3 regions of the Arthrobacter sp. AOP29-A2-19 genome follow, and region 2 is predicted to be linked to each of the others. Evidence: riboswitches for the same ligand, from Rfam matches in the RefSeq annotation. Region 2 holds a riboswitch; each other region holds the start of a gene.
What was found. Region 2 has a riboswitch for S-adenosylmethionine ahead of AC3ZJJ_RS17355 (OsmC family protein). Riboswitches for the same ligand answer to the same signal wherever they lie in the genome.
Positions count from the first base shown of each region.

Region 1: it holds a riboswitch for S-adenosylmethionine, as region 2 does, so the genes downstream of both, acs (acetate--CoA ligase) here and AC3ZJJ_RS17355 (OsmC family protein) in region 2, are expected to answer to the same signal.
Region 3: it holds a riboswitch for S-adenosylmethionine, as region 2 does, so the genes downstream of both, AC3ZJJ_RS11550 (hypothetical protein) here and AC3ZJJ_RS17355 (OsmC family protein) in region 2, are expected to answer to the same signal.

Region 1 is NZ_CM176894.1:3,192,595-3,198,637, forward strand. It holds gene AC3ZJJ_RS14685 (ABC transporter ATP-binding protein) at 1-108, shown strand, start outside; gene AC3ZJJ_RS14690 (aliphatic sulfonate ABC transporter substrate-binding protein) at 185-1,225, shown strand; gene AC3ZJJ_RS14695 (ABC transporter permease) at 1,222-2,076, shown strand; SAM riboswitch class I at 2,160-2,261, shown strand; gene acs (acetate--CoA ligase) at 2,267-4,288, shown strand; gene AC3ZJJ_RS14705 (hypothetical protein) at 4,297-4,518, opposite strand; gene AC3ZJJ_RS14710 (ArsR/SmtB family transcription factor) at 4,728-5,717, shown strand; gene AC3ZJJ_RS14715 (glycoside hydrolase family 26 protein) at 5,787-6,043, shown strand, end outside.
Region 2 is NZ_CM176894.1:3,746,169-3,752,211, forward strand. It holds gene AC3ZJJ_RS17335 (GNAT family N-acetyltransferase) at 1-98, shown strand, start outside; gene AC3ZJJ_RS17340 (aldo/keto reductase) at 115-1,074, shown strand; gene AC3ZJJ_RS17345 (FHA domain-containing protein) at 1,106-1,999, opposite strand; gene AC3ZJJ_RS17350 (hypothetical protein) at 2,004-2,270, opposite strand; gene AC3ZJJ_RS17355 (OsmC family protein) at 2,449-2,721, opposite strand; SAM riboswitch class IV at 3,025-3,139, opposite strand; gene AC3ZJJ_RS17360 (VOC family protein) at 3,334-3,750, shown strand; gene AC3ZJJ_RS17365 (TetR/AcrR family transcriptional regulator) at 3,826-4,452, shown strand; gene AC3ZJJ_RS17370 (MDR family MFS transporter) at 4,449-6,043, shown strand, end outside.
Region 3 is NZ_CM176894.1:2,499,324-2,505,366, forward strand. It holds gene speB (agmatinase) at 1-84, opposite strand, end outside; gene AC3ZJJ_RS11535 (hypothetical protein) at 252-782, shown strand; gene AC3ZJJ_RS11540 (cupin domain-containing protein) at 803-1,378, opposite strand; gene AC3ZJJ_RS11545 (sodium:solute symporter family protein) at 1,571-3,052, shown strand; SAM riboswitch class IV at 3,140-3,250, shown strand; gene AC3ZJJ_RS11550 (hypothetical protein) at 3,263-3,574, shown strand; gene AC3ZJJ_RS11555 (VIT1/CCC1 transporter family protein) at 3,811-4,941, shown strand; gene AC3ZJJ_RS11560 (SRPBCC family protein) at 4,938-5,381, opposite strand; gene AC3ZJJ_RS11565 (LOG family protein) at 5,411-6,043, opposite strand, start outside.

The DNA of each region.
Region 1 (6,043 bases), 550 kb from region 2:
GTCCTCGAGGTCCCCGGCGAGCGCCCCCGGGACCGCGCCTCCGCCGAACTGGCCCGCCTGCGCTCCTCACTGCTGGAGAGCCTCGGCGTCGACTCCCACCGCCGCTAGAGCCCCACGCCTCGTCCCCGAACATCCCGCCGACGCCGACGCGCGCCCCCGGCGGCCCCACCAGATTGGACACACCATGATCCGCACCACCCTGTCCCCCGTCTCCCGCCGCCGCTTCCTGGGCCTCGGCGCGGCCGGCGCCGCCGCCGCCCTCCTGACCGCCTGCGCCGGCGAGGGCTCCGGCTCCGAGGCGGGGGGAGCCGCCGAGACCCTGAACATCGACTTCGCGACCTACAACCCGCTCAGCCTGGTCATCAAGGAGAAGGGCTGGCTCGAGGCGACCCTCAAGGACCGGGGCGTCACCGTGAACTGGGTCCAGTCGGCCGGGTCCAACAAGGCCAACGAGGCGCTCCGGGCGGACGCCATCCAGGTGGGTTCAACCGCCGGTTCGGCCGCGCTGCTGGCCCGCTCCAACGGTTCGCCGATCAAGGTCATCAGCCTCTACTCGCGGCCGGAGTGGGCGGCGCTAGTGGTGCCCAAGGGTTCTTCGATCAAGTCCGTCGCAGACCTGAAGGGCAAGCAGGTCGCCGCCACCAAGGGCACGGATCCATACTTCTTCCTGGTGCAGTCACTGGAGGAGGCCGGGCTGTCCATCAACGACGTCACGGTCCAAAACCTCCAGCACGCCGACGGCCGCGCCGCCCTCGAAAACGGATCCGTGGACGCCTGGAGCGGACTGGACCCGATCATGGCCGGCGCCGAGCAGGCCGGCGCCACGCTGCTCTACCGGAACCTGGCCTTCAACACCTACGGCTTCCTCAACGCCACGGAGAGCTTCATCGCGGAGTCCCCCGACCTGGCGCAGACGGTCGTCGACGCGTATGAGAAGGCCCGCGCCTGGGCGGCGGAAAACCCGGAGGAGACCGCCACGATCCTCGCCGGCGTCGCGTCCCTGGACCAGGAGGTCGCCGACAAGGTGATCCTCGAACGCTCCAACCTCGACGTCGACGGCGTGCCGGGCGCGGCACAGACGAAGGTCCTGGCGACCGTCGGCCCGATCTTCGTCGAGACCGGAGACGTCACGGACCAGGGCAAGATCGACGAGGCCGTGGCCAGCATCGTCGACGACACGTTCGCGAAGAAGGCCGACGCCTCCACCATCAAGGACGCCGCGTGACGGTCGGCCCCAACACCAGCACGGTCGCCGAGGAGGCGATCGCCCGCGGCGGCGCCCCGGGCCCGGCCCGGTCGGTGCCGGCCGGACGGCGGCCCCGCGCGGCCACCGCGCGCCGGGTGGCGATCGGGGCCGTTGTGCCGCTCGCGCTGCTGGCGCTGTGGCAGACGGCCAGCACTCTCGGCTGGGTGTCGGCGGTGGCGCTTCCCCCGCCGGGTTCGGTCCTGGCCGCCGGCGCGGAGCTCTTCGAGCGCGGCGAACTGACCCGGCACATCGGGATCTCACTGCAGCGCGTGCTGTTGGGCTTCGCCGTCGGCGCCGTCCTCGGGCTTGCGCTCGGCTCGCTCGTGGGCCTGTCCAAGTGGGCGGACTCCCTGCTCGGGCCCACCATCGGCGCGTTTCGCGCCGTTCCTTCCCTCGCGTGGGTCCCGCTGCTGATCCTGTGGATGAAGATCGGCGAGGACTCCAAGGTGACGCTGATCGTCATCGGCGCGTTCTTCCCGATCTTCACCACGGTCTATCTGGCGCTACGGCACGTGGACAAGAACCTGGTGGAGGCCGCGCGGGCCTTCGGCGTGAACGGACTGCGGCTGTTGACCACCGTCCAGCTGCCCGCCGTGGTGCCGGCGATCTTCTCCGGACTCCGGCTGGCGTTGGCCCAGGCGTGGCTGTTCCTGGTCGCCGCCGAACTGATCGCGTCCTCCATGGGGCTGGGGTTCTTGCTGACCGACTCGCAAAACAACGGCCGCACCGACCGCCTGCTGCTGGCGATCATCCTGCTCGCGGTGATCGGCAAGACCACGGACGCGTTGCTGGGGATCGTCGAGCGCTGGGCCGTGCGCCGCTGGGCCTAGCCCCGCACGGCCCGGGGGCGAATGTTGCGTTTTGCGCGCGCCCGGTTTGCGGCCGGTGCGCCCCGGGGCCTTTAGTTGTAGTGAAACCATCCCGAGCGGCCGAGAGATCTGGCTCGACGACGCCGCAGCAACCACCGGGCAGCCAACGCTGCCGCGGACGGTGCTACCGCCAGGACCGATGGAGCTGATGATGACCGTCCTGAACGACGCCGCACACCCCGCCCACGCCGCCTCCCGCACAGCGGACGAGGCCGCCGAGCACGACTGGAGCGAGGCCGAGCGCCTGGCCTTCTGGGAGGTCGCCGCGGGCCGCCTCGAGTGGGCCGCGCCTTGGCACACCACCCACTCCTCGACCCCGGTGGACGTCGCCGCCCGGCGCGGCCCCGAGCTGCGCTGGTTCGACGGCGGCAAGCTCAACGCCGCCGTCAACTGCGCCGACCGCCACGTGGCGGCCGGCCGCGGGGACAAGGTTGCGCTGCACTTCGAGGGGGAGCCGGGAGACACGCGCACCGTCACGTACCGCGAACTCACGGCCCTGGTCTCGCAGGCGGCCAACGCGCTGACCGAGCTTGGTGTCGGCAAGGGCGACCGCGTCGTCGTCTACCTGCCGGTGCTGGTGGAGACCGTCGTGATCACGCTGGCGTGCGCGCGCATCGGCGCCATCCATTCGCTGGTCTTCGGCGGCTTCTCCGCGGAGGCGCTGAAGTTCCGCGTCGAGGACACCCGCGCGAAGCTACTGGTCACCACGGACGGTCAGTTCCGCCGCGGCACCGCGGTGCCCGTGAAGGCGCAGGCCGACGAGGCGGCGTCCGGGGACAACGCGATCGAGCACGTGTTGGTCATCAACCGCACCGGCCACACGGATGTCGACTGGGTCCAGGGGCGCGACGTGTGGTGGCACGACGTCGTCGACACGCAGTCCACCAAGCACGTGGCCGAGTCATTCGACGCCGAGACCCCGCTGTTCATCATGTACACCTCCGGGACCACAGGGCAGCCGAAGGGCCTCGTCCACACGACGGGCGGGTACCTCACGCAGGCGTCGTGGAGCCACGAGTTCCTGTTCTCCCACCCGGACCCCGCGGAGCGCGGGAACGACGTCCACTGGTGCACGGCCGACCTCGCCTGGGTCACCGCACACACGTACGAGATCTACGGGCCGCTCTCCAACGGAGTCACCCAGGTCATCTACGAGGGTGTGCCCAACGCCCCGCACCCCGCCCGGCACTTCGAGATCATCCAGCGGTACGGCGTCACCAGCTACTACACGGCGCCCACGCTGGTGCGGTCGCTGATGGGCTGGTTCCCGGAAGGCGTTCCCGCCGGCTACGACCTCTCCTCCATCCGCCTTGCCGGGACGGTCGGGGAGGCCGTCAACCCGGAGGCCTGGCGATGGCTGCGCGCGCAGGTGGGCCGAGACTCCCTGGTGCCGGGGGACCCCGGCGCTGGCCTGCCCATGGTGGACACCTGGTGGCAGTCGGAGACCGGCGCCACCGTGCTGTCGCCGCGCCAGGGGGACCCGGCGTTCAAGCCGGGTTGCGCGACGCGCGCCCTCCCCGGGTTGGCCACGGACATCGTGGACGACGCCGGGGCCCGGGTTCCGGCGAACACGCAGGGCAACATCGTGGTCACCAAAACGGGGCCGTCTATGGCCCGCACGGTGTGGGGCAACCCGGAGCGCTACTTCACGTCGTATTGGCAGAAGTACGCCGCGCAAGGCTGGTTCCTGGCCGGGGACGGCGCCCGGTTCGACGACGACGGCGACACCTGGATCCTGGGCCGCACCGACGACGTCATCAACATCTCGGGCCACCGGCTGTCCACCATCGAGATCGAGTCCGCGCTGGTCTCTCACGCCGCCGTCGTCGAGGCGGGGGTCTGCCCCACGTACGACGCCAAGACCGGCCACGCCGCGACGGCCTTTGTGGTCCCGCATGACGCCTCCCTCATCGGGGGCACCCTGGCGGACGCGCCCGAGGACGTGAGGGCGGCGATGGTCGCCGCCCTCCGGTCCCACGTCTCCACGCAGATCGGGCCGATCGCCAAGCCGCGGGACGTGGTGTTCGTGCCGGACGTGCCCAAGACGCGCTCGGGCAAGATCATGCGCCGCCTGCTGACGCAGCTCTTCGAGGGCAGCGCGCTCGGCGACACCACGAGCCTGCAGAACGAGCCGTGCATCGCCCGGATCAAGGAGATCTGCGACGCCCGGTAGCCGGGGCGCTAGCCCCGCCCCCCGGACTGCGCGTAGAACATCTGCCGGGCCTCCTCGCGGCGCCGGTCGAACTCCGCGTCCATGGCGACGCCTTCGCGCCACGAGTTGCGGATCCGGCGGACCAGCGGCTGCCCGAAGGCCCGGAGCGCGGCGGCCACGCCGGCGGCGGAACGGCCGATGCTTTGGTTAATGGAATGGGTGAATGCTGGGGTGCTGGTGTGGGTTGTCATGCATCCAGAGTGGCCCCGGCGGCGCCGGCCCACCACGATTTGGTGTGGGCCGAATCCGGGAATAAACCGCGCCGATCCGTCGACGGAATCGCGCCGATTTTCGCCGGGTCGAGGGGCCGCGCGAGCCGGGGATGATTGCCCGTCGAACGCAACGATTCGGGTCTGGCCGAATCCTCGCGCATCCCCGTGTGGCGGCCTACCCTGATTCCATGCACATCACGCTCACCAGCGAGGACCTCACGAAGATTCGCTTCGAGGCCTCGCCGATGTGGGAGACCGTGACCAGCCTGCGCACCCTTCAGGTCGGCACCCCGATCCACCGCCCGTGGATCGAATCCGCCAAGCGCGGCATCGCCGCCTCGACCGATCCGCGCAAGGCGGCCCACCTGCGACTGCTGACCACGGTGGTCCGCCCGACGGGCTTTATGGCCGACGGATTGACCCCAACACCGAGGCATCAGGATTCGTTCGAGGAGATGCTCGCCGCGGTGGCCGCCGTGCCGGCCGAGGTGTGGCGCAGCGACCTGGTCTATCTCGAGCAACAGCGCCCGGAGGGCCCCGTCAGGGAGACGCTCGACGAGCTGTCCGCGGACATCGAGGGCGGCATCGCCCGCATCGTCGAGGCACTGCGCTGGTACTGGGGCACCGCCGTCGAACCCTGGTGGCCGCGCCTGCGCGCCGTGCTGCTGGCGGACATAGACAGCCGCCTCGCCGAGATTGCCCGCAACGGGATTGTGGAGGTGTTCCGTTCGCTGCATCCGAGCGTCCTGCCGACGCCGACCGGGCTGGAGATCGTCCGCGGTTGCGACCAGGTGGTCCCGCCGGAGCCCGGGCAGGGCCTGATCCTGATCCCGAACGCGTTCATCTGGCCCAACACCAGGGTGCTGAACGCCCGGCCGTTCGTTCCCACCATCACCTACGCCCCGCGGGGCGTGGGCCGACTGTGGGAATCGACGCGCGAGGCCGCCGCCAGTCCGGTTGCGCAGCTGCTCGGGCGCACGCGCGCCCAGATCCTCGCTCAGCTCGACGTTCCGATGACCACCACCCAGCTGGCCTGCGCCCTGGACCTGGCCGCCGGAACGGTCAACGGCCACCTGAAGGTGATGGCCGCCGGCGGCCTCGCCTCGTCCCTGCGCGCCGGGCGGGAAGTCTTTTACCGGCGGGCCGAGGTCGGCGAGGCGCTGATCGCCCGCGTCTGAGCCCTGCGGCCGGGGTACGCTTTCACCCATCGGGGGCATGCCCTTTGAGTGAGCGACCGGGGGGTCCGCGTGAAACAGGCACTACAACTGATGGCCATTGCCGCCGTGGCAATGATGGCTCTACTCGCGGCAGTGGTTCCGGCGGCGAACGCCGCGACTGCGGGCATCAAGCTGAGCACCAGTTCAGGTCCGGCGGGCACCTCGGTAACGGTGACCGGAACCGGCTTCCCCAAGAAGGCCAAGGGCACGGTCACGGCGGGTGGCAACACGGTGGGTTTCACGTCCAGCGGCTCCGGATGGTTCAGCGTGCCCGTTGTCGTCCCAGA
Region 2 (6,043 bases):
CGCGCGCGCCGTGTTTCCACTCGGTCGGGTTCGCGGGCGGCGACGGGATCCTCCTGCGCGCGGACCGCCCCGGCGTCGTACGCTGTGAGTCCGCCTAGCCGAAGGAGCACCCGCATGACCAACGCCGGATCCCGCCTGATCTTTGGATGCATGGGACTTGGCGGCGCGTGGGGCGCCGGCCCGCTCGAGGCCACGGATGTGGCGGAGGCGCACCGCGCCGTCGACGCGGCGCTGGAAGCCGGAATCGTGGTGTTCGACCACGCGGACATCTACCGCAACGGCAAGTCCGAGGAGGTGTTCGGCCGCGTGCTCGCGGCCCGGTCCGGGCTTCGGGACCGGTTGCGGCTCCAGACGAAGTGCGGAATCGTCCTGCCGGCGGGCGAGCGCCCCGGGCGCTACGACTCCTCGGCGGCGACCATAGTGGCCCGCGTGGAGGACAGCCTGCGGCGGCTGGGGACGGACCATGTCGAGACGCTGCTGATCCACAGGCCGGATCCGTTGGCGACGCCCGAGGAAATCGCGGGCGCCTACGCGGGCCTCAAGGCGGCCGGCAAGGTGCTCCGACTCGGCGTCTCCAACATGTCGGCGGAGCAGATGGGCGCCCTGCAGGCCGCGCTCGACGAGCCGCTGGCCGTGAACCAGCTGGAGATGAGCCTGCATCGTCGTGGCTGGCTGGAGGCCGGGATTCTGGTGAACCATCCCGAGGGGGCGGACGTCTCCTTCCCGCGGGGCGCGCTGGAGTACTGCGCGGCGAACGGGGTGGAGCTCCAGGCGTGGGGCTCGTTGGCGCGGGGACGCTATACCGGCCGCCCGGCGGGCGACGCCGACGAAATGCCCGCCGACGCCGCGGCCGCCCGGCTGGTGGCGGAGACTGCGGTGCGGTTGGGCGTCTCGCGGGAGTCGGTGGTCCTCGGCTGGCTGATGCGCCACCCCGCGGGAATCCGCCCCGTCGTCGGCACGTCCAACCCCGAGCGCATCGCGGCCTGCGCCGGGGCCGAGCGCGTGGCGCAGACGATGACGGGCGACGAATGGTATTCGTTGTGGGTCGCGGCGCGCGGGCGGCCCCTGCCCTGATGGACTCGACAGGGGCCGCCCGCGGCCGCGGTTAGTGCTTCCTCGGGTCTCCCAGGCCGTACGTCGCGTCGCGCTCGATGGCTCCCTTCCGAGAATCGAATTGCGGTCGCTGGTAGGCCAGCTCGCCGCCCTGGCGCCCGCCGTAGGGTCGGCCATGGTCCGCGTATTCCTCGCGCACGTAGACCAGACGCCAGTCCCCGATGGACATCCGCGCGCCCGTCCGGAGCGTGTAGGAGGCCTCGGCGCTCAGGTTGGCGCTGCCGCCGACCGGGCCCTGGGCGGTGAGAACGTACTCGTCGTCGTCGGTGTGCGTAACGGTCGCGTGGGCGGGCAGCAGGCCGGGGAGCGCGAGGTCCGCCTCCGGCCCGGCCCCGATGACGGTGGTTTCTCCCGTGAGGTCGAAGACGGCCGCGGGTCGGCCGTCCCACGTCTCGCTGTCCCGCACGAACAGCAGGCGGGGCCTCCCGCCACCGCGTGTGTAGTGCGTTGTGGTCGGGCGCATGCGGTAGCGGCGCTGGAACGTCGGGGAGAGCGGAAACGGTGTACCGGGAGGCACCAGGCTGGGCGCGGCATTTCCTTTCCCGCCCCGCAACAATGATGCCCACGCGCTGACCTGGCCAGGCTTGATGTGGGCGGAACGGGTCACCAGGCGCTGCGCCGCCGAGGCCTTGACCGCGCCAAAGCTCACGATGGTGCCCTCGGGGGATGCCAGCGACACGCTGACGCCGTGCTCGTTGAGGGACTTGGCGAATTCCCGGATCGCATCCATGCCCGCGCGGGGCCCGACGCGGAAGAGGTCGGCGTTGTCTGCCCTGACGACGACCTCCGTGCCCGCCGCCGTGATGGTTCCGTTGATCGTGCTCTCCGCGCCGTCCGAACCGCCGGGGTCGCTGACCGAGAACGCGATGTCTATGTCCAGGCGCACGGCGTCATCGCTGTCCGCGCAGGGGATCGGAACCCGAGGCCTCGTTGTCGCTGGTGGTGACGCGCAGGGTGCCGTCGAACTTCCACGTGGCCCGCGGGGCGTCCGGTCCGATGTCCCGGGGGACCTCGACCGTCATGTCGACGAGCGTGTAGTTGACCGCCGCGCCGCGCCCGGTCAGGTAGGACCAGAGTTGCTGGCCGAGATCGGACCAGTCGCTGATTTGGGGGGTGTCCGTGGTGTGTGTGGGGGTCGCTTCTTGGCTCACGGTGATCTCCTGTTCAGGGGCCGCACGGTGGCGGCCGAGGTCGGCGGCCGCCTTCGTGACCGAGGACCGGCGGTGTGCCGACTACCCCGGCCGTGGCCGTGGTCCAACACTAGTTAAAATGCCGCAACAGTGATAGGGGTCACGCGCCGGTCGTCGGGCGCGCGACCCCTGGCCCGTGGCGGGGCTAGTTGGCGGTGACCTCGATGTCCACCGGGGTGGCATTGGCGAAGAGGTCCAGGACGGGGCAGCGCTCGTCGACCGTCCGGCGAAGCTCCTCGTAGCGCTCCTGCGTCTCCGGGCCGGTGATCCGGACGTGCAGGCGGACGGCCGCGAAGCCCGGCCTCACGGAAGAATCGGCGCCGAAGAGCCCCTGGACGTCGAGGTCGCCCGCCGCGTAGATCGTGATGTCGTCGACCCTGATGCCCAGCTGGTGGGCGTACAGGCGGTACACGACCACCTGGCAGGAGGCCAGGGCGCCCAGCGCATACTCGACCGGGCTGGCGGCAGCGTTGTCTCCGGCGAGGCCGGCCGGCTCGTCGACGACGAATTCGTGGCCGCCGGTGCTGACGCGCGTGGCAACCGCGCCCTCCCCCGACCCCTGCGCCGTGTACGTCAGGCGGGCGTTTTCCGCCCCCTCGGCGATCTTGCCGGATCAGAAGGCGCCGGCGTCGTCGAGGCGGGCGGCCCGGACGGTGGAGAGTTCCTGCACGGGTGTGTTGGTCATGGTCGTTCCTTCGTGTGGTGGCGCATGCCAAGCACGTCGCCATACTTACGCCGCCCGGGCGGGCCGGCGTCGAATCCTCACCTGGGGCACCCCGCTACAGCAGGAGGGTTGCCGTCCAACCGGCCAGGGCCTTGGGTTGGAACTCTTGATTCTTCGGCGAGTCTTCCCTGCGTGGCCGGGTTCGCTCAAGGGTCCGCTTCACGTGACGCAACACTGCCGCTTTCGGCACGACGGCGCCCGCCCTCGCCTCAGCGGGTCTTCGGGAGCAGAATGGGATCCGTCAGCCGGAGGGGGCACGCGGAGGCCCGGAGTCCGGACCAGCGAGCACCAAGGAGCACGGCAACCATGGCGACCCAACTCAACCCCTACCTCGGCTTCAAGGACAACGCGCGGCAGGCGCTCGAGTTCTACCACGACGTCTTTGGCGGCGAACTGACCCTGAACACCTTTGGGGACTTCCAGGCCAGCGAAGACCCGGCGGAGAAGGACAAGATCATGCACGGCCAGGTCGCCGGCGCCAACGGACTGACCCTGATGGGTTCCGACACGCCCAACTCCATGGAGTACTCGGAGCCGCAGGGCTTCTCGGTGTCGCTCAGCGGCAGCGACGAGGCGGAGTTGCGGGGATATTGGGACAAGCTGGCCGCGGGCGGCGCCGTCCTCCAGCCGCTGGAGGCGGCGCCGTGGGGAGACAGCTTCGGCATGTGCACGGACAAGTTCGGGATCGGCTGGATGGTCAACATCGCCGGAAACGCGGGCTAGGGGGTCGGGCCCGACCCGGACGGGCTTCAAAGTCTGCACTTGTGCAATTATTGCGCTAGTGCATAAAATGTACTCATGCAAGAAATTTCCTTGAGCCTGCGCGAGCGAAACCGCATGGAAACCTGGAGCGCGGTGCACGAGGCCGCGGCCGGCCTGACGTTGGAAGCCGGGCTGGCCGCGGTGACCGTCGACGCCATTTCGGCCCGGGCGGGGGTGTCCAAGCGGACCTTCTTCAACTACTTCCCGTCGAAGGAGGACGCGATCATCGGAGTTCGCGCACCCACGATCCCCGAGGACCTGCTGCGCGCGTTCCGCGAGAGCGGCGACGATCTCCTGACCCGCACCGTGCGCCTGCTCGCCGAGACCCTGCGCGTCTCCGCGGTTGCGGACGTCTCGATCGAGCGGCGCCGACAGCTGATCCGCGCACACCCCGAACTCCGCTCGCGCATCCTGCAGCACATCACGGCGGTCGAGCAGCTCGTTGACACGGTCCTGAGCGAACGGCTGGGCGACGCCGACTCCGTCGCGCCCATCGCGCAGCTGCCGGACCGCGACGGCTCACCGCGGGCACTGCTGATGTTGGCCGGCACCATCACCCGTTTCGCTTTTTCGCAGAATCCCGGTTCGACCGTCGACGAGCTCGGCGACAACATCGAATCGGCCATCCAGACTTTCCGAGAGGTCGTCAAAACCACCCTATGAAAACCACAGAGATCGAAACCCGCGAGGTCGCCGGGCAGCAGGAGAAGAACGGCCTGGTGCTGCTCTTCGGGGCACTGATGGTCACCATGCTGCTCGCCTCGCTGAACCAGACCATGCTTTCCGCGGCCCTGCCGACCATCGTCGGCGAGCTCAATGGCGTCGAGCACATGGCTTGGGTCATCACCGCCTTTATCCTCGCGTCCACCGTTATGATGCCGGTGTACGGCAAGCTGGGCGACCTCTTCGGGCGCAAGCCGCTGCTGGTCTTCGCCATCGTTGTGTTCATGGTCGGTTCCGTCATCGGCGCACTGGCCGACGCGATGAACACCCTCATCGTCGCGCGGGTCATCCAGGGCCTCGGCGGCGGCGGGCTGATGATCCTCTCCCAGGCGACCATCGCCGACGTCGTCCCGGCCCGCGACCGCGGGAAGTACATGGGCATCATGGGTGGCGTCTTCGCGTTCTCGTCGGTCGCCGGGCCGCTCATCGGCGGCGGCCTCACCGAGGGCCCCGGCTGGCGCTGGACCTTCTGGCTCAACGTCCCCCTGGCCATCGTCGCCGTCCTGGCCACGATCTTCCTACTGCGGGTCCCCAGGAAGCGCGCCGCCGTCCGTCCCAAGATCGACTACGCCGGCATGATGTTGATGGCCGTCGCCACCACGGCGATCGTCCTCGTCGGGACCTGGGGAGGGGCGACCTACGCCTGGAACTCCCCGGAAATCCTCGGCCTGCTGGTAGTGGCGATCGTCGCCGCCGTCGTCTTTGTGGTGGTCGAGTCCAAGGTCTCGGAACCCGTGATGCCGCTGATGCTCTTCAGGGACCGGAACTTCAACCTCACCACCGTCGCGGCACTGGTGACCGGCGTCGCCATGTTCGGCGCGATCGGCTACATGCCCACGTACCTGCAGATGGTTACGGGGTACGGCGCCACGGAGGCGGGCCTCCTCATGATCCCGATGATGGGCGGCCTGCTGGTGACCTCAGTCCTCATCGGACGCCAGGTCTCGAAGACGGGCAGGTACAAGAAGGTGATGATCGCGGGCACCGTGGTGGTCGCGCTCGGCCTCTTCCTGCTCTCCACCATCCACGCGGACGCGCCCGTCTACCTGATCTGCGTCTACCTCGCCGTGATGGGCGTTGGCTTGGGCGCCTCCATGCAGATGCTCACGCTCGTGGCGCAGAACTCCTTCCCCCTTCGGTTCGTCGGGACGGCCACCGCCGGCCAGAACTACTTCCGCCAGGTCGGCGCGACACTCGGCTCCGCCGTCGTCGGCTCGCTGTTTGCCACGCGGCTCAAGGACCTCATCGTCGAGCGCATGCCCGCCGGCGCCGGATCGGACGTGGGCACCAACCCGCTCACCCCACAGATGGTGTCCGGCCTGCCGGCGCCGCTCCGCACGCTGATCGTCGAGTCCTACAACGAGGCGCTTGTCCCGCTGTTCCTCTGGATGGTTCCGCTGACGCTCGTCGCCACCGTTGTGCTGCTTTTTGTGATCGAGAAGCCGCTCGCCACGAAGATCGAGCGTGACATCCCCGCCGAATCGCTCGCCGAGGGGCAGCTGGCCCCCATGGCCGGCGCGTCTGCCGCCAC
Region 3 (6,043 bases), 1.2 Mb from region 2:
GGTCGCCGCGCCGGCGAAGCGGGGGATCCGGGCGGAGTCGATCGGCCCGATGTTCCCGTTGGCCTCGATGCGGATCTCTTCCATGGTTCTCCTCGCGTGGCGCTGACGGCGCCGAATCGGTGTGCGGGGCGGCGGCCGGTCCTGCCGGGCACCGCCCACCCATGTTGCCAAATGGGCAACATTCGTTTTCTTCAATGCTATTTGCGTCGTACGTCACGGTCAAGGTCCGAGCATCGCATAGGTTGGATACCGTGAGCTACGAGGCCAGCGAGACCACCACCGAGTACTCCGCACGCCGCATTTCCGTCTCCACCCCGGCGTCCCTGCGCGATCTGCGGCGAAGCCTGGAGAACCTGGTTCCGGCGCTGGACCTCGACGGCCTGCCGGACCCGGCCGCGGAGGCCGCCGGCTGGGACGCCCTCCGCCGCGGCGCCGAGGCCGCGGCCCTCTACGGGCTCTGCCGCGTCGCCACCAACGACCCCGGCCGGCTGATGCGGCTCGCGGGCAGCGGAACCGACAGCGTCAGCTACCTGCTCGGCAGCCTCACCATCCAGGCGCAGCTGTTTCGGTACGATCCGGCCACCATGGTCCACTTTCCGCTGCGGCTGGAGATGCACGCAGGGAGACGGGGCGGCACGGTGCTGACGTTCGAGCAGCCAGGAGTCCAGCTGGCGGGCTTCGGAATCAACAAGGTCACGCAGGCCGGCTTCGAGCTCGACCGCCTGCTGGGCGACCTGCTGGAGGCAATGGACCTCCCGCGGCCGGCGGCGCTGCGGCGCTGACGCCCGACTAGGGCCGGATCCTAGCGGGACGCGGCGGGGACGAGCGTCCAGATGACGACCGTCTCCTCGTCCGTGGGATTGACCCACGAGTGGGGCTCGCGCCCAGGGAAGGTCACGGAGTCCCCGGCCTCGAGTTCGAAGCGCTCGTTCGAGAAGACGATGACGAACCGGCCGGAGACGACGTGCAGCACCTCCGCCTCGCAGTCCACCGAGTAGAGCTCGGCCTCGCCCTTCCCGCGAGGCTCGACCACCGCGCGGATCACCTGGAGGCGCCGCTCGGAGCGCGCGGTCAGCAGCCGCTCCACAATCCCTTGCCCGCCGAGCGAGATGCGCGGGGCGTCGGCCAGCCGGACAACGTGCGTCTCCGGCTGGGCGAAGAGCTCCCCCACGGAGACGGACAGCACCTGGCACAGCGTCACGAGCGAAGCGACGGACGGCGACGTCAGGTCGCGTTCGACCCGTGAAAGGAAGCCCTTGGTCAGGCCGGTGGACGCGGCCACCTGCTCGATCGTCAGGCGCTGCGCGTGACGGGCGGCGCGGATGCGCGAACCGATGGCCACGGGCTCGTTGCTGGGTTCGACGGGCAGGGCCTTCATCGTCGGCGTCTCCGGGGCTCAAAGGGGCAAATAGATTGTGATCCAGCTTAGGTCAATTGACGGGTAACCCCGATCACATCTAACCTAGCGGGCAACATCTGTTTACCAAGATGAAATCCCCTCTCCCCGTTCCCGAAGGGCACAACCGTGGAATTCGTCAACGCAGCAATCGTCATCGCCTATCTGGCCGCCATGCTCCTCTTCGGCTGGTGGGGCAAGTCCCGGACCAAGAACTCCTCCGACTACCTCGTGGCGGGTCGCCGCCTGGGACCCTTCCTCTACACCGGAACCATGGCCGCCGTCGTGCTCGGCGGGGCGTCCACGGTCGGCGGCGTCGGCCTGGGCTACCGGTGGGGCATCTCCGGCGCGTGGCTGGTCATCGCGATCGGCGTCGGCGTCCTGCTCCTGAGCCTGCTGTTCGCGCCGACGCTCCAGCGGCTGAAGATCTACACCGTCTCGCAGATGCTGACCCTGCGCTACGGGAGCAAGAACGCCACCAACACCTCTGCGATCGTGATGCTCGCGTACACGCTGATGCTCTGCGCCACCTCCACCGGCGCCTACGCCACGATTTTCGTGGTGCTGTTCGGCTGGGAACGTTGGCTCGCCATCGCCATCGGCGGCGCGATCGTGCTGGTCTATTCCACGATCGGCGGCATGTGGTCCATCACCCTGGCCGACCAGGTGCAGTTCGTGATCAAGACCGTCGGCGTCTTCCTGCTGATGCTGCCGTTCGCGCTCAACGCGGCCGGGGGCTTCGGCGGCATCCGCGACCGAGTCGAGGCGTCCTTCTTCCAGTGGGACGGCATCGGCGCGCAGACGATCGTCACCTACTTCGTCGTGTACACGCTCGGACTGCTGATCGGCCAGGACATCTGGCAGCGCGTCTTCACGGCCAAGACCCCTACGGTGGCCCGGTGGGGCGGCGCAACGGCCGGAATCTACTGCGTCCTCTACGGCATCGCCGGCGCGGTGATCGGCATGGCCGCCCGCGTGGCGCTGCCGGAGATCGACGTCGCGAACCTCGGCAAGGACGTGGTCTACGCGGAGGTCGCCATGAACCTGCTGCCCGTCGCGGTCGGCGGACTGGTCCTCGCGGCCGCGGTCGCCGCGATGATGTCCACGGCCTCCGGCGCGTTGATCGCCGCCGCCACAGTCGCGCGCACCGACGTCACGCCGTTCGTCGCCGGCTGGTTCGGCAAGACCATCGACGTGAACTCGGGCCGGAACCCGGAGCACGACGTGCAGGCGAACCGCTACTGGGTGCTGGGCCTCGGCGTCGTCTCCATCGTCCTGGCCATCATCGTCAAGGACGTCGTGGCGGCGCTGACCATCGCCTACGACATTCTGGTCGGCGGCCTGCTCGTCGCGATCCTGGGCGGATTGGTCTGGAGGCGCGGCAACGGGATCGGCGCCGCCCTGTCCATGGCCGCCGGAACCGTCGTGACCCTGACAACGATGATCGTGTTGGAGATCAATGCCGAGGAGCAGTACGGCGGCATCTACGCGAACGAGCCGATCTACCTCGGCCTGGCCGCGTCGATCGTCGTCTACGTGGCGGCCAGCCTGTTGACCCCGGCCACCCGGGAGGAGGTCGCCCACGCCTGGCGGGAACGCGTCGCCGGCCGCGTGGACGTCGAGGGTGTGCAATTCGAGGAGCACCGCGCCCGGTAGCGCGCCGCCCAACGCACACGGCCCCTCCGGCCAACCCGCGTAACCCCGCTCCGGCCACCGGCCGGCGCGGGGTTACGATTTCTGCAGCTTCACGAGATGCGGCGCCAAGCTCCGACTGGCCGCGCACCAACCCCGGGTTCACGGGTGGTTCGGATGAGGAAGCGGCCGCCGCGGCGGGGCCCGCGGCAAGAGTCCACCGGAAGGCCGCCCGTGACCGCCAGCAAGCCACGCCAGAAAGACGACGACGGTGACGTTGGTGTCGGCGTCGTGCCGATCCTCGACTCCACCCTGGGCACCGTCTCCCTCCGCGTGGACGGACGGTGGCACCACTACCTGGCCGAAGGACCCCGGGCGCTCACCGACGCCCTGGCCAACGCCGTCGGCCGGCCGCGCTTTGATCCGCGCAGCGGAACACTCACCGTCCGGACCGCCGCCACGGGGAGCCGCACGGTTCGGCGACCGCCTTGGCCCTCCTGGACCTGCCCGTCCGCGCCCGACGGCCCGCCCCGGGTATACTCGTAGGCTGAAGGGGAGTAGTTCCAGGCCCGCCCCGGCCCGGCAACGGGCACGACGGCGGCAGCGGACTTGTCGACATACTGGTCACCGCGCGTGACCCGGCAGTCCACCCGGACCAGGCGTCCGGGCGAGCGAGACCTTCGGCCCGCCGGCGGCGGTCCGAGGTTTGCCGTACCCCAAACATTCCTTGGCCGTTGCCTCCCGAGTACCAATCGGGACACGAACCGAACCCAAGGACCCTGATGACCCCGGACCAATCCAGCCCGGTCGAGACCGCCGCCGTCTCCCGCACCCCCACCCACCGCGACGTCCGCCGTTGGCGCAAGTACCTGGCCGACGAGCGCGCCGAGGGCGCCGTCTACCGCGAACTGGCGGCAAACCGCGAGGGCGAGGAACGCCAGATCCTCCTGGGCCTCGCCGAAGCCGAGCGGCGCCACGAACTGCACTGGCGAACCATGCTCGGCGAGCGCGCGGACCGCAAGGTCCGCCCGTCCATTCGGCGGATCCTGCTCCGTTTCCTGGCCCGCCACTTCGGCTCGGTTTTTGTGCTGGCGCTGGCCCAGCGGGCCGAGGGAAACTCCCCCTATGCCGTGGACCAGGACGCGACCCGCCAGATGGCCGCCGACGAGCTGGTGCACGAGGAGGTGGTCCGCGGCCTGGCGACGCGCGGGCGCAACCGGCTCTCCGGGAACTTCCGGGCGGCGGTGTTCGGCGCCAACGACGGACTCGTCTCAAACCTCGCGCTGGTGATGGGCATCGGCGCCACGGGAGTCTCCAACGCGCTGGTGCTGTTCTCCGGCGTCGCCGGCCTGCTGGCGGGGGCCCTGTCCATGGCGGCGGGCGAATACGTCTCCGTGCGCTCCCAGCGCGAGCTGCTCTTCGCCTCGCAGCCCACGCAGGTCACGCTCTCCGCGGCACCCGACCTGGACCTCGACGCCAACGAGCTGGTCCTGGTCTACAAGGCCCGCGGCATGAGCGACGAGGACGCCGAGCACCGCGCCGCGGAGCGGATGGGCTATTTCAGCTGCGACTGCAACCCGTCGCTGTCGCTGCACCCCGAGCGCGAGGCGGACACCGCGGCGGACCACGAAACCGTGGGATCGGCCCTGGGCGCGGCCAGCGCCAGCTTCTGCTTCTTCGCCTCCGGCGCGCTGATCCCCATCCTGCCGTACATCCTTGGACTGACCGGCGGGACCGCCGTGCTGGTCGCCGTCGTTCTGGTGGGACTGGCGCTGCTGCTGACGGGCGGCGTGGTGGGCCTGCTCTCCGGGGCCTCCCCCGCCAAACGCGGACTGCGCCAGCTGGCGATCGGCCTCGGCGCGGCCGCCGTGACCTACGCGCTCGGGCTGCTCTTCGGGACCAGCATCGCCTAACGGCCCTCGAAGTGGCCGGCCAGGCGCTCGAGCGTGCGCTCCATGTTGCCCGGGGTGTTTCTGGTGAAGCCCATCACGCGCAGGACCCACTTGTGTTTGAGCCGGCTGGCGTCCCATGTCTCGCGGACCAGTGTGCCGCCGTCGGCCGGCTCCAGCTCGTAGCGCCAGCGGTGGCCGCTGAAGTGGCGCCAGGCGATCCGCCGGCCGTCCTCGAACTCAACCACCGTGTTGCTGATGCGGTACGGCACCCCCAGTCGCATGTCCATGCCGAACTCGGCGCCCGGACCCAGCCGGGCCGGGCCGTCGGGGCGGGCGGCCCGCACCGTTCCCGAGCCGTCGATCACCGGGTGCATGGCCGGGTCGGCGAGGAGCTCGAACACGTCCGACGGCGGCGCCGGGACGAATCTCTGGCGCGACTGGAGAAAGGGGGAGGTGTCCATCGCCCCAGTGTAGGGCCGGCGGTTGGGAGCTAGCCGAGACGCGCCAGGAGGGCGACGGCCTCGGCCTCCGTCTCCACGAGGTGGACCGACCCCGCCATCTCGCGCTCCGCCGCCAGCGCCCGCAGGAGCGGCCACGCCGGCAACCGCGTGGTCCAGTGTTCGACGCCGACCAGCACCATGGGGCGGATCGTGTCCGGGGTGCCGTAGTAGTTCTCGCAGGCGTCCTGGAAGACCTCCTGCACGGTGCCCGCGGCCCCGGGGAGGAACACAATGCCGCCGTCGCACTTGGCCAACAGGACGGCTTCGCGGATCGCGTTGGCGAAGTACTTCGCGATGTGGGTCGCGAACAGGTTTGGCGGCTCGTGGCCGTAGAACCACGTCGGGATCCCCAGGTTCGCGGTTCCCCGCGGGTGGCGCCGCAGCACCTCGCCCGCGGCCCGCGCCCAGGCGGTCACGGACGGGCGGTAGGACGACGCCGCGGCCAGCGTGACCAGAGCGTCCTCCAGCTCGCCGCCGGTGGCCGCGGCCAGATACGCCCCCAGGTTCGCCGCCTCCATCGCGCCCGGACCGCCTCCCGTGGCGACCGTGTAGCCGGCCCCCGCCAGCCCGCGGCCCAGCAGCACGGCCTCGCGGTATTCGGCGGATCCACGGGCCGCGCGGTG